DNA from 2 places in the Priestia sp. SB1 genome. Region 2 is predicted to be linked to the other one. Evidence: a T-box and tRNA genes for the amino acid it is inferred to sense, from the RefSeq annotation. Region 2 holds a T-box; the other holds one or more tRNA genes.
The links. The T-box of region 2 lies ahead of thrS (threonine--tRNA ligase). A T-box ahead of a tRNA ligase gene usually reads a tRNA of that ligase, here a tRNA-Thr.
Positions count from the first base shown of each region.

Region 1 (7,678 bases), on a different contig from region 2:
TTTGTTGCGCTCATTGCTGCAAACGGAGAAACAAGAATAAGTATTAATACGATGATCATGATGAACGAGCGTTTTTTGGACCCTTTTTTAGCAGAGTGTTCAATCGTTCGCAGAATTCCATCAAAAATAAGCGCTAATAATGCTGCTGGAACGGCTCCTAATAAAATCAAACTATTATCGCTTCGGTCAATACCAAGCAAAATTAAGCTTCCGAGTCCGCCTGCTCCGATAAGAGCCACGATTGTCGCTGTACCAATAATGAGTACCATCGCTGTGCGAATTCCGGCCATAATGACAGGAAGCGCTAGAGGAAGTTCTACTTTGATTAATCGTCTCCACGAGTTCATCCCCATGGCTTTGGATGCTTCAATTAAAGATGGGTCCACTTCTTTAATTCCGGTATATGTATTTCGTACAATAGGAAGAAGCGAATATAAAAACAGTGCAATAACCGCGGGAAAGGTTCCAATTCCGACAAGAGGAATCAGTAATCCTAATAAAGCGAGTGAGGGAATGGTTTGCAGTACGGCTGTTACGCCAATGATCGGTTCAGCAATGCGGTCATGCCTCGTTAAGTACAGTCCAAGCGGCACTGAAATTAATACGGCGATCACAAGAGCCAGTACTGAAATTTGAATGTGTTCAAGAAGAGCTTGAAACAGGGCATCTCCTCGTTGATCTAATAATGTGCTTAGTGCATTCATTACAGCGTTCCTCCTTCTTTCGTTTTATCAGAAAGAAACGCTAATAGAGTTTTGCGCGTTACAACGCCAATGCGTTTGCTCCCTTTTTTCACAGCTATTGCTTCATGGTCGTAAAGGGCGTCCATTGCCTGCTGAACAGTGGCGGTTGAAGCTAGCTCTTCAGTAGGTTCTACGTCTGGCTGTTCACTTTCTTTGACAAACATATCCAATGTCTCAAATAAAGTATTTCCTTGATTTCCAATAAATGTTTTTACAAACTCATTTTTAGGCTTTTGAATGAATTCCTCCGGGGTGCCAACTTGAACAATTTCCCCATCTTTCATCAGGCAGATACGATCTCCAAGCGTCATGGCTTCGCTCATATCATGCGTAACAAACACAAATGTTTTTTTGATTTTTTCTTTTAAGCTAATAACATCTTGTTGAAGCTGTTCGCGGCTTAACGGATCGAGGGCGCTAAAGGGTTCGTCCATTAAAATAACGGGGGGATCAGCTGCGAGGGCACGTGCTACACCTACACGTTGCTGCTGGCCACCTGAGAGCTCAGACGGCTTTCGGTTTCGATATTGCTTTGGGTCTAGTCCTACCAAGGTAAGCAGTTCATCAATACGCGTTTTGATTTTGTTTTTCTTCCAATGCTTCATCTCCGGTACAATGGCTATATTCTCAGCAATGGTCATATGAGGAAAAAGAGCAATCTGCTGTAGCACATAACCAATGTTCCAGCGTAGCTCATGTATGTTGTGGTCCGATACGAGCTTATCTTTTATGTATAGTTCTCCTTCGGTAATATCATGAAGACGGTTAATCATTTTTAAGGTGGTTGTTTTCCCACATCCACTCGGACCAATTAAAACGAAAAACTCTCCTTCTTTTATTTCTAGATTAATATTTTTCACGGCGGTCGTACCGTCTGGATATTGCTTTGACACATTCTTAAACGTAATCAAATTATCGTTCACACTCCCTGTTGAAATTTAACCCCTAGTTTCGTGTACCCAATACTTAGAGGCAATAAACATTCTTTTAAGAATATTTCTAAATATGATTCATAAGACATAGTGGAAAAGATACACATGTTTTCTAACAGCCTCCTAATAAGGCTATCAAACTGTTAAAGTTTTCACAAGGCGGGGAAGAATAATTCGGAGAATAAATTTAAAGCCAATTCAAATAAAAAAACCTTCTTTCAACAAGAAAGAAGGTTTTTGAGTATGCTAGCGACAGGGATCGAACCTGCGACCTCTTGCTTACCATGCAAGTGCTCTACCTACTGAGCTACACCAGCGTCTTGGAAAATTATATCACGTTTAAATTTATTTAGGAAGCGCTTTTTTAAATTTTTTTATTGGTATATTCTCTAATTGGCGTCTTCTGAAATTCGCACTTTCTACAAAGTTCCATATTTTATGTTAGAACTTCTCACATAAATTGTGTGAATTTTCTTTTTTTATATTACCCTTAGTAAAAGAGCTTACAAAAGAAAGGAAGAAAATAGATGGAACAACAACCAACCATGACCAAATCAAAAACGGCAACTCCCTACCCAAGAGACTGCACGTTCAGCCTGGAAGATTGGACGACGCTCGCTAAGTATTGGTACCCCGTCGCACGCTGCAGTGATGTAACTGAGAAACCAACGTCTGTAAAACTGCTAGATGTAAATCTAGTTCTATACCGCACCACACACAAAGTTGTAGCGGCACGCGATTTATGCGTTCACCGAGGGACCCCGCTTAGCATGGGCTGGGTGGAAGATGATGAAATTGTCTGTCCTTACCACGGCTTCCGCTACGCAACGGACGGCGCATGCACGTCGATTCCAGCTCACCCTGACGCCAACATTTCTCCCCGCCTCTGTATGGCCGTCTATCCAGTTATTGAACGATTTGGATTAGTTTGGACTTCCCTGACAGGAGAACAAGATAACCTGCCTTACTTCGATGCGTGGGAAGACCCTGATTTTCAGCAAATTGTTTGTCCGAGCTTTGATATCATGGGTTCAGCCGGTCGTCAAATGGAAGGCTTTTTAGACGTAGCTCATTTTGCTTGGGTTCACACGGACACATTTGGTGATCGAAACAACGCCTTTGTGCCTAAATATAAAGTAAGCGATACAGACTATGGGCTTCATGTAGAATATACGAGCACCGTGAGCAATTATTCCAAAGAACAGCAGCATTTAAATCCACCTGATTTTAAATGGCTTCGCGTCTTTGATGTTTATCCGCCGTTTACAGCTACGCTAAAAGTATACTTCCCAGAAGGCGCAGAGCTGTGGATTATGAATGCAGTCTCTCCTATTTCAGCCCGCGAAACACGTTTATTCGCGCCAATCGCTCGAAACTTTGACAAAGATTCTCCCGTTGAAGGTGTGTATGACTTTAACCTTCGCGTCTTTGACGAAGACCGTGAAATGGTTGAAAATCAAAAACCTGAAGACTTGCCTTTAGACCTGCAGATGGAAGCGCATATTATGGCTGATCAAACGTCTATCGGCTACCGGAAATTATTAAAGAAAATGGGCTTAAGCTTTAGATATACAAGCTGAAAAAATCCCCGCTGTCTCAGCGGGGATTTCTTTTTTATTTAGCAAACTGCTCGCGTCCTGCTTTTTCCTTTATCATTTCATCTTCACTTGCCGGCGTTGCTCGTTTCATAAACAATGAAAGAATTAAGGCAACCACCACTAGGACTACAGAGATAGCAAACGCATCGTTAATCCCTTGTACCATTGCCTGCATCCCAATCTGCTCTTTCATTTGAGCTGCCCCGGCTGCGGTTGCATTAGCTGCTCCTGCTCCGCTCATTGCATCTTGAGCGAGCTCTTTTGCATGAGTAGCTGTACGGTTTGACATCACCGTTACTAAAAGAGCCGAACCAATAGCTCCCGATACTTGTTGAAGCGTATTGTTCATGGCAGTACCATGCGGATTAAAGCGCTGCGGCAGCTGATTTAATCCGTTTGTCATAACCGGCATCATCACCATAGACATTCCGAACATGCGAAGCGTGTAAAGCGTAATGAGCGTTGTATACGTCGTATCAAGCTCTAAGTTACTGAAGAAATACGTCGTAACGGCTGTAATCGTTAGACCCGTTACAGCCAATGCACGCGCTCCGAATTTATCAAATAATTTTCCGGTAATCGGTGACATTACACCCATTAGCAGCGCACCTGGAAGCATTAGTAATCCTGAATGAAGCGGAGAGATGCCTCGTACCGTTTGAACATAAATTGGCATTAGCAGCATGGCTGAGAATAATGCCATTGTGATCACCATCGAAATCGTTGATGATAAAGCAAACATTGGATATTTAAAAATGCGGAATTCAAGCATCGGTGTTTTAAGCTTGAACTGACGTGTAATAAATAAAATCAGAGCCACAGCTCCTACGATAATGGTACCATATACTTCCACAGAATCCCAGCCTTTATCCCCTGCTGAGCTAAACCCGTATAGAAGTCCGCCAAATCCAATTGTAGATAGCAAAAGGGATAAAAAATCCAAATTGATTTCCACTTTTTCTTTTTTGTCTTTTAATAGGAAGAAAGCGCCTATTAATACAATGGCTGCGATTGGCGTAACAAGGTGGAACAGCATTCTCCACTCATAGTGTTCAATTAGCCATCCTGATAATGTAGGACCAATTGCCGGAGCAAAAATCATAACTAAACCGAAAATCCCCATCGCAGCTCCGCGTTTTTCTAATGGAAAACTTGTGAGCAATACGTTCATTAAAAGCGGCATCATAATAGCTGCGCCTGACGCTTGAATAATACGAGCGGTTAACAACACAGAAAATACGGGCGAAGCACCTGCAAGTATTGTTCCTGCTGTAAATAAAGTCATCGCCGTTAAAAATAAGCCTCTGACAGAATAGCGCTGAATTAAAAAAGCGGTAGTTGGAATCATAATACCATTCACTAACATATAACCAGTAGAAAGCCACTGGACAGTTGACGTTGTCACATCTAAGTCTTTCATAATAGACGGCAGCGCCACATTTAATAACGTTTCATTCAATAATGAGATAAAAGCGCCAATTAACAAAATAGCAATTATGCCATAAGGCGGCTTTTCCATTTGATTTATCGATCGACTCATTATTGTACCTCCTTATACTTTAGGTTCATTTTTTTAGACACGTGTTCTACATAGAGTATATTATACTGTGAGTTCAATTTATGCAAGTGAAAAATCTTACGTTCACGTTCTTTATTTTCTCAACTTTTTTAGTCCTATACTCCTTTTATACCAATATATTGTCGTGATATCGTTCAGTTTTCTGAAAAGAACATTTGTGTAAACGCTTTAAATCATGTATCATAAAGTTGGACCATGAGTCTAATTTTATATTTAGGTGATAATAATGAATAACCGAAAACAGCAAGTTGTAAAAAATGCACACCATCTCTTCGTTGAAAAAGGATTTCAAGCTACGTCTATTCAAGACATCATTGATTATAGCGGCATTTCAAAAGGAACATTCTACAACTATTTTTCTTCAAAAAATGAATTATTAATCGCTGTTTTTACATGGCTTCATACGACCATTGAACAAGAGCGGAATCAGCTGCTGGTTGGTAAAAGTCTGACCGATGTAGATGTATTTATTAAACAGATCGATGCACAGATGAAAAACCATCACAAACACAAATTTTTTACATTACTTGAAGAAGTATTTGTTTCCAATGACCCTGATTTAAAAGCATACATAAAAAAAACCCAGTTTATTGAAGTAAACTGGTTCTACAAACGGTTCATTGATTTATTTGGTCAAGAAAAGAAACCTTACCTGCTAGATTGTGCAATTATGTTTCTTGGCATGCTTCACCGCAACTTTCACTATAACTTTATGGTCAATGGTACAAAGACTGATCCCCATGAGATTATAACTTACAGCGTTAAGCGTCTGCTTCCTCTTGTAGACGAAGTAGCAAATTCAGGAGACATTTTGCTCGATCCGCAAACGATTAAAGAATGGCTTCCATCTTGCCCAAATACTAAAAATCAAATAGAACAGGACATTTCCGCAGCACTTATCGATTTAAAAAAGCAGGTTCACAAACAATTTACGGATGAATTTGAACGTCAAAAATGTACAGAGCTTATTAGTTTTATTGAAGAAGAGCTGTTTAAACAGTCGACTCCCCGCAAGTTTGTTGTGGATAGTGCCCTTCATTCATTAAAGCAGCTGCCTGTTAACAACAGTAAAACGAACCTAGAGGAACTGCAAACGATGATTGATCAGTATGTGAGTGAACTTCAATCAACAGCTAGAAGCAACTAAACATATGAAATTAACGCTCACCATGACAACAAAAAACGAACGATTATGATTTTTTAATTAATCGTTCGTTTTTTTGTAATTCCAACTAAAATACTTTTATCCCAGCCTCTTTTTTATTTTCCTCCAGTAAACGAAATTCCTTTAATGAAATATTTGTTAAAAAACGCATAAATGAGCAAAATTGGAAGTGTAAAAACCATGGAAGCTGCCATAATATAGTTCCAATAACTGATATACTGACCTTTAAATGTGTTAAGGCCTAAAGTCAACGTGAACATATTTTCATCAGACATCACAATTAAAGGCTTCATAAAATCATTCCAAAACCCCATAAATACAAAAATCGTTTGTGCTGCTAAGGCAGGTTTTGCAAGTGGAAGGACTATTTTGAAGAATGTTCCAAACTTCGATAACCCATCCAACTCCGCTGCTTCTTCAAGCTCTTTTGGGAAATTAATAAAAAATTGACGCATCATAAATATAAAAGTCGCATTTACCATTCCCGGTACAATCATTCCCTGATAGGTATTTAACCAGCCTAACTCTTTTAAAATTAAAAAATTAGGAATCATCGTTACTTGTCCAGGAATCATAAGCACCGCTAAAATAATAATAAATAAACTTTTCTTTCCCGGGAAACTGAGGCGTGCAAGGGCATAACCAGCCATTGAGTTAAATAGCAAATTCAGAGCTGTTCCTACTACGGCAATAAATAAGCTATTAAACATCCAGCGAGGGAACAGCTTTTGTTCCACAAAAATTTGTTTATAGTTGTCTAGCGTAAAGTGTTTCGGAATAAAGTTCACCGTACCTGACACAATTTCTTCTAGCGTTTTAAAAGAAGCGGACAGCGCCCAAATAAATGGAATCAGAGTAATCAGCGCGTATATGCTTAAAATCGTATATAAAATGAGGACTCCTGTTTTTTTCTTCATCTTTTTCTCCCCCCCTTAGTACATACTTTCTTCTTTTGAAAACTTTCTCTGAATAACCGTTGCCACCAAAATCACGAGCGCCAGCATAAAGGCTAGTGCTGCAGCATACCCCATAGTACCTAAATTTTTAAATGCATATTGATAAATAAGCAGAACAACAGTCAGAGTCGAGTTATTAGGACCTCCTGAACCTCCTGAGAAAATAAACGATTGATCAAATAACTGAAACGTACCAATCAGTCCCATGATCACTACGAATGATGTAACCGGTCGCAGATTCGGAACTGTAATATGCCAAAATCGTTGAAATACATTAGCCCCATCTAACTGAGCTGCTTCATAAAGCGAATCTGGTACGTCTTGCAAAGCTGCCAAATAAATAACCATAAAAAATGGAGCTGTTGCCCAGATGTTCATAATCATAATGGCAATCAAAGCGACCTGAGGATCTCCAAGCCAATTGTAAGTTGGAAGACCAACAAACTTTAAAAACTCGTTCACAATTCCATTTTGATTGTACATCCACATAAAAATAAGCGTTAATACAGCCGATGATGTAAGTGTAGGTAAAAAATAAATAATGCGAAAAACTTTTTCTGCTTTTAGCCCTGCATTTAATGTGGCAGCCAGTATAAGTGCCAATGCGGTTTGTACCGGTACAACAATTACTACATACTTCACCGTATTCCAAAGAGCAATTTTAGCTTTCTCATCTTCAAGAACCTTCATGTAGTTCTCAAGCCC
Region 1 covers NZ_JBBJSS010000001.1:49,862-57,539, forward strand. The annotation lists gene WKH56_RS00265 (ABC transporter permease/substrate-binding protein) at 1-704, opposite strand, end outside; gene WKH56_RS00270 (ABC transporter ATP-binding protein) at 704-1,654, opposite strand; tRNA gene WKH56_RS00275 (tRNA-Thr) at 1,920-1,992, opposite strand; gene WKH56_RS00280 (aromatic ring-hydroxylating oxygenase subunit alpha) at 2,203-3,255, shown strand; gene WKH56_RS00285 (DHA2 family efflux MFS transporter permease subunit) at 3,290-4,813, opposite strand; gene WKH56_RS00290 (TetR/AcrR family transcriptional regulator) at 5,079-5,999, shown strand; gene WKH56_RS00295 (carbohydrate ABC transporter permease) at 6,113-6,934, opposite strand; gene WKH56_RS00300 (carbohydrate ABC transporter permease) at 6,950-7,678, opposite strand, start outside.
Region 1: it encodes a tRNA-Thr, which carries the amino acid that the T-box ahead of thrS (threonine--tRNA ligase) is inferred to sense. The anticodon was not compared.

Region 2 (7,678 bases):
TTTTCGATCTTTGCAAGCCCTCGGAACAGCAGCTATTCCATTGATTGCAGCTGCTACAATAACGGATCTTTTTGATGGGGAAGAACGTGGTAGTGCTATGGGAACTTATCAAACCTTGTTATCTATTGCTCCTGCAGTAGCTCCCATCTTAGGAGGATTTATAGGAGACCGATACAATTATGATGGTGTTTTCTGGTCATTAGTCGGTATATCTATTCTTTTACTTATTATCAATATGTTGTTTTATCCTAAAGATCAGAAAAAGCACAAGACAAGTAAGAGGAACGGTCTTCATTTTTATCTTGTAATGATGAAGGATAAGATGGGAAGTATATTGTTGTCATTAAGCTTCTTGAACTTTTTGATTTACTTTTCTATTCTGGTTTATCTCCCCGTTTTATTAACAAGCCACTATCATCTAAATCTAAAACTTGTTGGCTTGCTTTATCTTCCTATGACGATAAGCCTTATAGCCGGAAGTCTGTTATTCAAATACATTCAGAAGAAGATTTCTCTTATAAATATATTTACCTTTACTAATTTTTTAATCGCATTTAGTGTTACAGGATTTGGACTCACACATACTGTTTCTTTATTACTTATGTCGCTAAGCCTATTCATTTATGGGGTGGGAATTGGAATCCTAACACCTTCCTATGCAACCATATTGACCCATCAATTTGAGCAAAATCGAGCTAGTGCTATGGGAGTATTTAACTTTGTCAGATATACTGGTATGTCTATAGGACCCATTTTGTCAGGTACATTACTAGAATTTTTGAGAAGTGAAACCATGTTCATAATGTTCGGTGTTATGTTTGGCATTATAAGTTTCTTTGGTTATTTACTAGTGCACAACACAAAAAATACAGATAAAAATAGAACTACCAATAAACCATCTTTTTAAATAAATACATCCAATTAATAACATATTTAGAATTAAGTATTGACATTTACAAATAATATAAATTATAATTCTATTTATTGGAAATAAACATGTTGAGCGTTGAAAAGGACACGAATTATTTTTATATTTCTTTACAGAGAATAGGGCCTTTGGCTGTGAGCCCTTAAGAAAGAGAAATAATTTACCACCTTGGAGCTATTGTGTGGAAATATGTAGATAGAGTAACCGCAATCGGGAAATCCGTTATCTTTTTGAGAATATAACACTTGTAGTGTTTTATAAAATTAGGGTGGTACCACGACCGCACTCGTCCCTGTTAGAGGGATGAGTGCGTTTTTTTATGTTTAAAAATAAATAAGTAAGCAACGAAAAGGACATGAATTATTTTTACAATTCTTTGCAGAGAATAGGGTCTTTGGCTGTGAGCCCTTAAGAAAGAGAGATAATTTACCACCTTGGAGCTTTATTAGTGAAATAGTAGTAATTAATAACGTTTGCGACGTTACAGCACCAGAGCCATCGATATATTTATATTGATGGGAATTTGGGTGGTACCACGTGTGAAAACATACTCGTCCCTTACTTAGGGATAAGTATGTTTTTTTTGACTTTATTTAAATAGGAGAGGTTATCATGAGTAGAGATTTAATTCAAATTCGCTTTTTAGATGGAAATGAGAAAGAATTTTCAAAAGGTATTACATTACATGCTATTGCAGAATCCATTAGTTCCAGCCTAAAGAAGAAAGCCATTGCGGGTAAAGTAAATGGAGAATTATATGACTTGCATCGAGCTATTAATCAAGATGCAGAAATCGAAATCTTAACAGTAGATTCTGACGAAGGTCTAGAAATTATGAGGCATACAACAGCCCACATACTTGCTCAGGCAGTAAAAAGAGTACATAAGAATGTGAAGTTAGGGGTAGGACCAGTTATTGAAGATGGATTTTATTACGATATGGATCTTTCTACAACGATTGCTTCTAATGAGTTACTACAACTTGAACATGAAATGAAGAAAATTATTAATGAAAATCATCCTATTGAACGTACTGAAGTGACACGTAGTGAAGCTGAAAGAATATTTAGCGAGATAAACGACGAGTTGAAACTCGAGTTATTACGTGATATCCCTATGAATGAAACAGTTACGATTTATAAACAAGGGGAATTTTTCGATTTATGTCGAGGCCCACATCTTCCTTCTACTGGAATGGTTAAGGCGTTTAAATTAACAAAAGTATCAGGAGCATACTGGAGAGGTAACAGCGATAACCAAATGTTACAACGTGTATATGGCGTAGCTTTTCGTTCTCAAAAACAGTTAAATGAGTATGTAATGTTTCTAGAAGAAGCAGCGAAAAGAGACCATCGAAAATTAGGAAACGAACTAGAATTATTTATGTTTTCTGATGAAGCACCAGGAATGCCTTTTTATTTAGCTAAAGGACAAATGGTTAAAAATCAGCTGGAGCAGTTCCTGCGATCCGTTCAAGAAAAGCATCATTATGAGGAAGTACGTACTCCTTTTATGATGAATCAACAGTTATGGGAAAAGTCTGGTCACTGGGATCATTATAAGGATAATATGTATTTTTCAGAAGTGGATAATGCTAAATTTGCACTAAAGCCTATGAACTGTCCTGGTCATATGCTTATCTTTAAAAATAAGCTCCATTCCTATAGAGATTTACCCATTCGAATGGGAGAATTCGGTCAAGTTCACCGTCACGAATTCAGTGGGGCTCTAAATGGATTATTAAGAGTACGTACGTTTTGTCAGGACGATGCTCATATCTTTGTTACTCCTGAACAAATTGAAAGTGAAATTAAATCAGTCATTGAATTAGTTGATTATATCTACAAAACATTTGGTTTTGAATATGATATCGAACTTTCAACTCGACCAGAAGACTCCATGGGAGAAGATAGCTTATGGGAACTTGCGGAAAGCTCTTTAGAAAACGTATTAAAAAAATTGAACTTTGATTATAAACTGAATGAAGGCGACGGAGCATTTTATGGTCCTAAAATCGATTTTCATATTAAAGATGCCTTAAAAAGAAGTCATCAATGTGCAACAATTCAATTAGACTTCCAGCTTCCAGAAAAATTTGATTTAAATTATATTAACGAAAAGAACGAAAAACAGCGTCCAGTTGTCATTCACCGTGCTATTTTTGGATCTCTTGACCGTTTCTTTGGGATTTTAATTGAACACTTTGGAGGGGTCTTCCCAACATGGTTGGCACCTGTACAGGTAAAGGTTATTCCAGTTTCTCTAAAGGTTCATCAGGAATATGCACAAGAGATTAAAGAAGCTCTAGGAAAGAAAGGGATTCGAGTAGAATTAGATAATCGAGAACAAAAGCTCGGATATAAGATTCGAGAAGCTCAAGTGGCGAAGGTTCCTTATATTTTGGTATTAGGAGATAAGGAAATGGAAAGCAACTCCGTAAATGTACGAAAACACGGAGAGGAAAAGTCTGAAACTTTTAATTTAGATAGCTTTATTGAAAAACTTCAGGATGAAATTGTTGAAAAGAAACTTAGATAATTAAACAAAGAAGGTTCCTTAATATTTAATAAGGAACCTTTTTTTATTTCTAGTTTATTCTTTCCTAGAATGAATCAGCACAGGTGTTTATGTTTTATTATTAGGCTTGCATATACTTATTTTACAATTTTTTCATATAAAATCATTGACTTTATTAGTACCTAGTACTAATATCAATTTATATATCTTGGTAGTAAAGAAGGGTGAATACAATGAAATCAACTTCACGTATTACAGCAATAGGTACATACGTACCAGAAAAAAGACTTACCAATGACGATTTAGAACGAATTGTAGATACGAACGATGAATGGATTGTGAAACGAACTGGCATGAAGGAAAGAAGAATTGCTGATAAAAATGAATATTCTTCTGACCTAGCTATTAAAGCAATTAAAAACTTAGTGGAGCAATATCAGAAAGATTTAAAGGATGTAGGATGTATCGTTGTCTCGACTACAACACCGGACTATGCATTTCCAAGCGTAGCAGCCCAAATACAAGATTACTTTGATATTCCGGCAACTGGGGCTCTAGACTTTAACGCTACCTGTGCTGGTTTTACATATGGATTACACATGGCAAACGCCTTTATTACATCCGGACTTCATCATAAAGTTTTAGTCGTAACTGCAGAAACGTTATCGAAGGTTACAGATTACACGGATCGTACTACGTGTGTTCTATTTGGGGATGGGGCTGCAGCTGTTTTGGTCGAAAGTGATGCAGAGCGCCCAAGTTTTATTGCTACGCATATTGGTACAAATGGAAAGGGAGGTAAACATGTATACCGTACCAATTTATCTACTACCATGCATGGACAACCTTTGAGTTCGAGTGGCAAGATGGTGCAAAATGGAAGGGAAGTATATAAGTGGGCATCTCGAACAATTCCTTTAGGTATGGCTGAATTGCTAGAACAAGCAAATCTACAAAGGAGTAAAATAAATTGGTTCGTTCCACACAGTGCCAATTTACGAATGGTTGAGTCTATATGTGAAAGATCAGAGTTTCCAGTTGAGAAGACATTAACTAGTGTCGAGTACATGGGAAACACTTCTTCCGTTTCCATTCCTCTAGCACTACAAATAGGGATAAACGAAGGGAAATTAAAAGATGGAGACATTCTCTTACTCTACGGATTTGGAGGAGGACTTACCCACGCAGGTCATATTATTAAATGGGATTTAGGTAAGGAGTAAATAATCAATGTATACCTTTGCAACAAGATTTCTACAGCTTATACTATTTTTGATGAACGGAAGAATGAAAACAGTAAACAAAGAAAAACTTCCTCAAAATGATCCGTTTATTGTTGTTTGTACGCATAAAAGCTGGATTGATGTAGTGTGTTTAGGAATAGCATTATATCCGACTCCTATTCACTTTATGGCTAAGAAAGAGTTATTTAATAAGATTTTTATCAAAAAGCTTTTAAAAAATTTAAATGCATTTCCTGTAGATCGAAGTAAACCTGGACCCAGTGTCTTAAAAATACCTTTGCAATTGCTAAAAAAGAAACAAGTAGTTGGAATTTTTCCAAGTGGAACAAGAAACTCAGAAGAGAAAGCGTTAAAAAATGGAGCTATTCATATTGCTTCAAGGGGAAGTGTTCCTATTATACCAGCAGTATATGTAGGACCTCATACCATAAAAGACTTATTAGGAAGAAAAAGAAGGTTTATCATTTTAGGGGATCCTATTTATGTACCTAAAATGCCTAAAGATAAAGAAGTTGTTACAGAAAAAACAAACGCAGTGATTTCAAAAGTATTTAAAGAATTAAAAAGTAATGTTTAGAAGGAGAAAAAATTTTGCTGGATATCCAAGAAATCCAAAGAATTATACCCCATCGTTATCCCTTTTTACTAATAGATAAAATTATTGAATTAAGAGAAGGAAAAAATGCAGTTGGGGTTAAGAACGTTACAGCCAATGAGGAATTCTTTAATGGACATTTTCCCGACTATTCGGTTATGCCAGGTGTATTGATTGTTGAAGCTTTGGCTCAAGTTAGTGGAATTATAATGTTGCAAAAAGAAGAAAATTATGAAAAAATAGGCCTTTTAACTGGTATTGAAAATTGTCGTTTTAAGAAACAAGTTCGTCCAGGAGATCAATTATACTTAGAAGTAGAAATGACACGCGTCCGAGGAGCTGTTGCAAAAGCTCATGGCATTGCTAAAGTAGATAATAATATTGTGTGTGAAGCAGATTTAACATTCTTTCTTTGGAATAATGGGAAGTAAGTAAATCTCCATATACACAGGTAGTTAACATATAGGTTCCTCAAATAATCTAGACAAAGAGACCAACGTGACACTAAAAGCAGATCCTTCATCAAAATGATGTAGGATCTTTTCATTTACTTCTATGAATGGAGCATATCCGTAAAAGTATACGTGTGTGCATTTTTCTTTTGTTTTAGCATTTAAAATTCATTTCTAATATATTAGTTATTTATGCTAATTAAAGCTAATATTTATATATTACCTTGTTTTAACTAACGTTATTAGTTAAAATATAAACATAAATAGTTTTTAAACTAATATAAGAAGGTGATATTCTTATGAGGGTTATTCGTGAAGGGAATTTACATCAATTAATTTTTTTACCAGGGTTTTTCCCAGTTAATTGTTACCTAGTTGAAGAGGACGATAGTTTAACTTTGGTAGATGCAGCGCTTCCTTACAGTGCCAAGAAAATACTACAAGCTGCTAAAAAGATTAACAAACCCATAACACGCATTCTTCTAACTCATGCGCACGACGATCATGTAGGAGCACTTGATAAGTTAAAGCAATTACTTCCGAGTGTTTCAGTATATATTTCAAATCGAGATGCCCGATTAATGAGTGGAGACACTACATTAGACATTAATGAACCCAATACTCCTATACGTGGGGGAATACCTAGAAATTTAAAAACTAGAGCAGACGTTTTACTAAAAGATGGTGACCAAATTGGTTCACTAATTGCGATAGTTGCTCCTGGACATACGCCAGGTTCAATGGCATTTTTTGATACCCGCAATAATACCTTAATTGCTGGTGATGCCTTTCAAACAAGGGGTGGTATAGCAGTAACTGGCCAGCTTCAGCCTTTATTTCCCTTTCCAGCAATGGCTACATGGAATAAGGAAGTTGCACTTCACAGCGCTCACAAATTATTGGATTACAAGCCTTCATTGCTTGCTGTAGGGCATGGGAAAATGATAAAACAACCAGAAAAAGCTATAAATAACGCTATTACAAAAGCTAGATTAAATTTAAAACACATTTAACCTATAGTAAGAAAGGGGTCTAACTATGGCCACAAGACCAGGAATCGATTTAGACACTATTTTAAAAGCCTCCACAGAAATGGCAAATACACAAGGGTTAGACGAAGTAACATTAGCTTCACTTGCTAAAAAACTAAATATCCGTCCACCTTCTCTATATAACCACGTAAATGGATTACCAGCATTAAGGAAAAAGCTTGCTATTTATGGTTACGAACAACTTTATAAAGCGTTAATACATGCAACTGTAGGACGTTCACAAGATAATGCAGTTCGTGCACTAGGGGAAGCTTACATAGTTTTTGTTCGTAATCATCCAGGGTTGTATGAAGCAATGCTTCGTTCTCCTAATTCTGATGACCTGGAACTTAAGCACATACAAAACGAAACCATTAATATTGTTATTCGAGTACTTAACGAATATGGCTTAGGGGCGGAGCAAACTTTACACGCTGCACGAGGGCTACGAAGTATTTTACATGGGTTTGCTTCACTTGAGCAGAAAAAAGGATTTGGTCTCCCCCATGATCTTGATGTAAGTCTTCTCATGTTAGTAGATATTTTTTTAAGAGGAATAAATGCGATGAAACAAGTGAGTAAAAACAATGAATACGATTAATTTAATATGAATCTTCTTCCTTTCATCAAAACTTTAAATTTGATGTTACGATTTTCTTTGGAATTATTCGCACTTGGCTCACTAGCTTACTGGGGAGTTCAAACTGGAAAAGGGCCAATGAGAGTGCTTTTAGCAATAGGTGCTCCGTTAATAATTGCAGTAGTTTGGGGAATTTTTGGTTCTCCTCGTTCTTACGTTCAACTATCTACCCCTATTCATATTTTGCTCGAACTTCTTATATTTGGGCTTCCTTCTGTTGCTCTATACACTAGTGGTAAGCATTCTCTGGCACTTATTTATATTACAATCG
Region 2 covers NZ_JBBJSS010000013.1:53,982-61,659, forward strand. The annotation lists gene WKH56_RS32210 (MFS transporter) at 1-907, shown strand, start outside; T-box leader at 998-1,225, shown strand; T-box leader at 1,264-1,490, shown strand; gene thrS (threonine--tRNA ligase) at 1,541-3,466, shown strand; gene WKH56_RS32220 (ketoacyl-ACP synthase III) at 3,679-4,668, shown strand; gene WKH56_RS32225 (lysophospholipid acyltransferase family protein) at 4,733-5,266, shown strand; gene fabZ (3-hydroxyacyl-ACP dehydratase FabZ) at 5,281-5,715, shown strand; gene WKH56_RS32235 (MBL fold metallo-hydrolase) at 6,036-6,749, shown strand; gene WKH56_RS32240 (TetR/AcrR family transcriptional regulator) at 6,775-7,368, shown strand; gene WKH56_RS32245 (YrdB family protein) at 7,411-7,678, shown strand, end outside.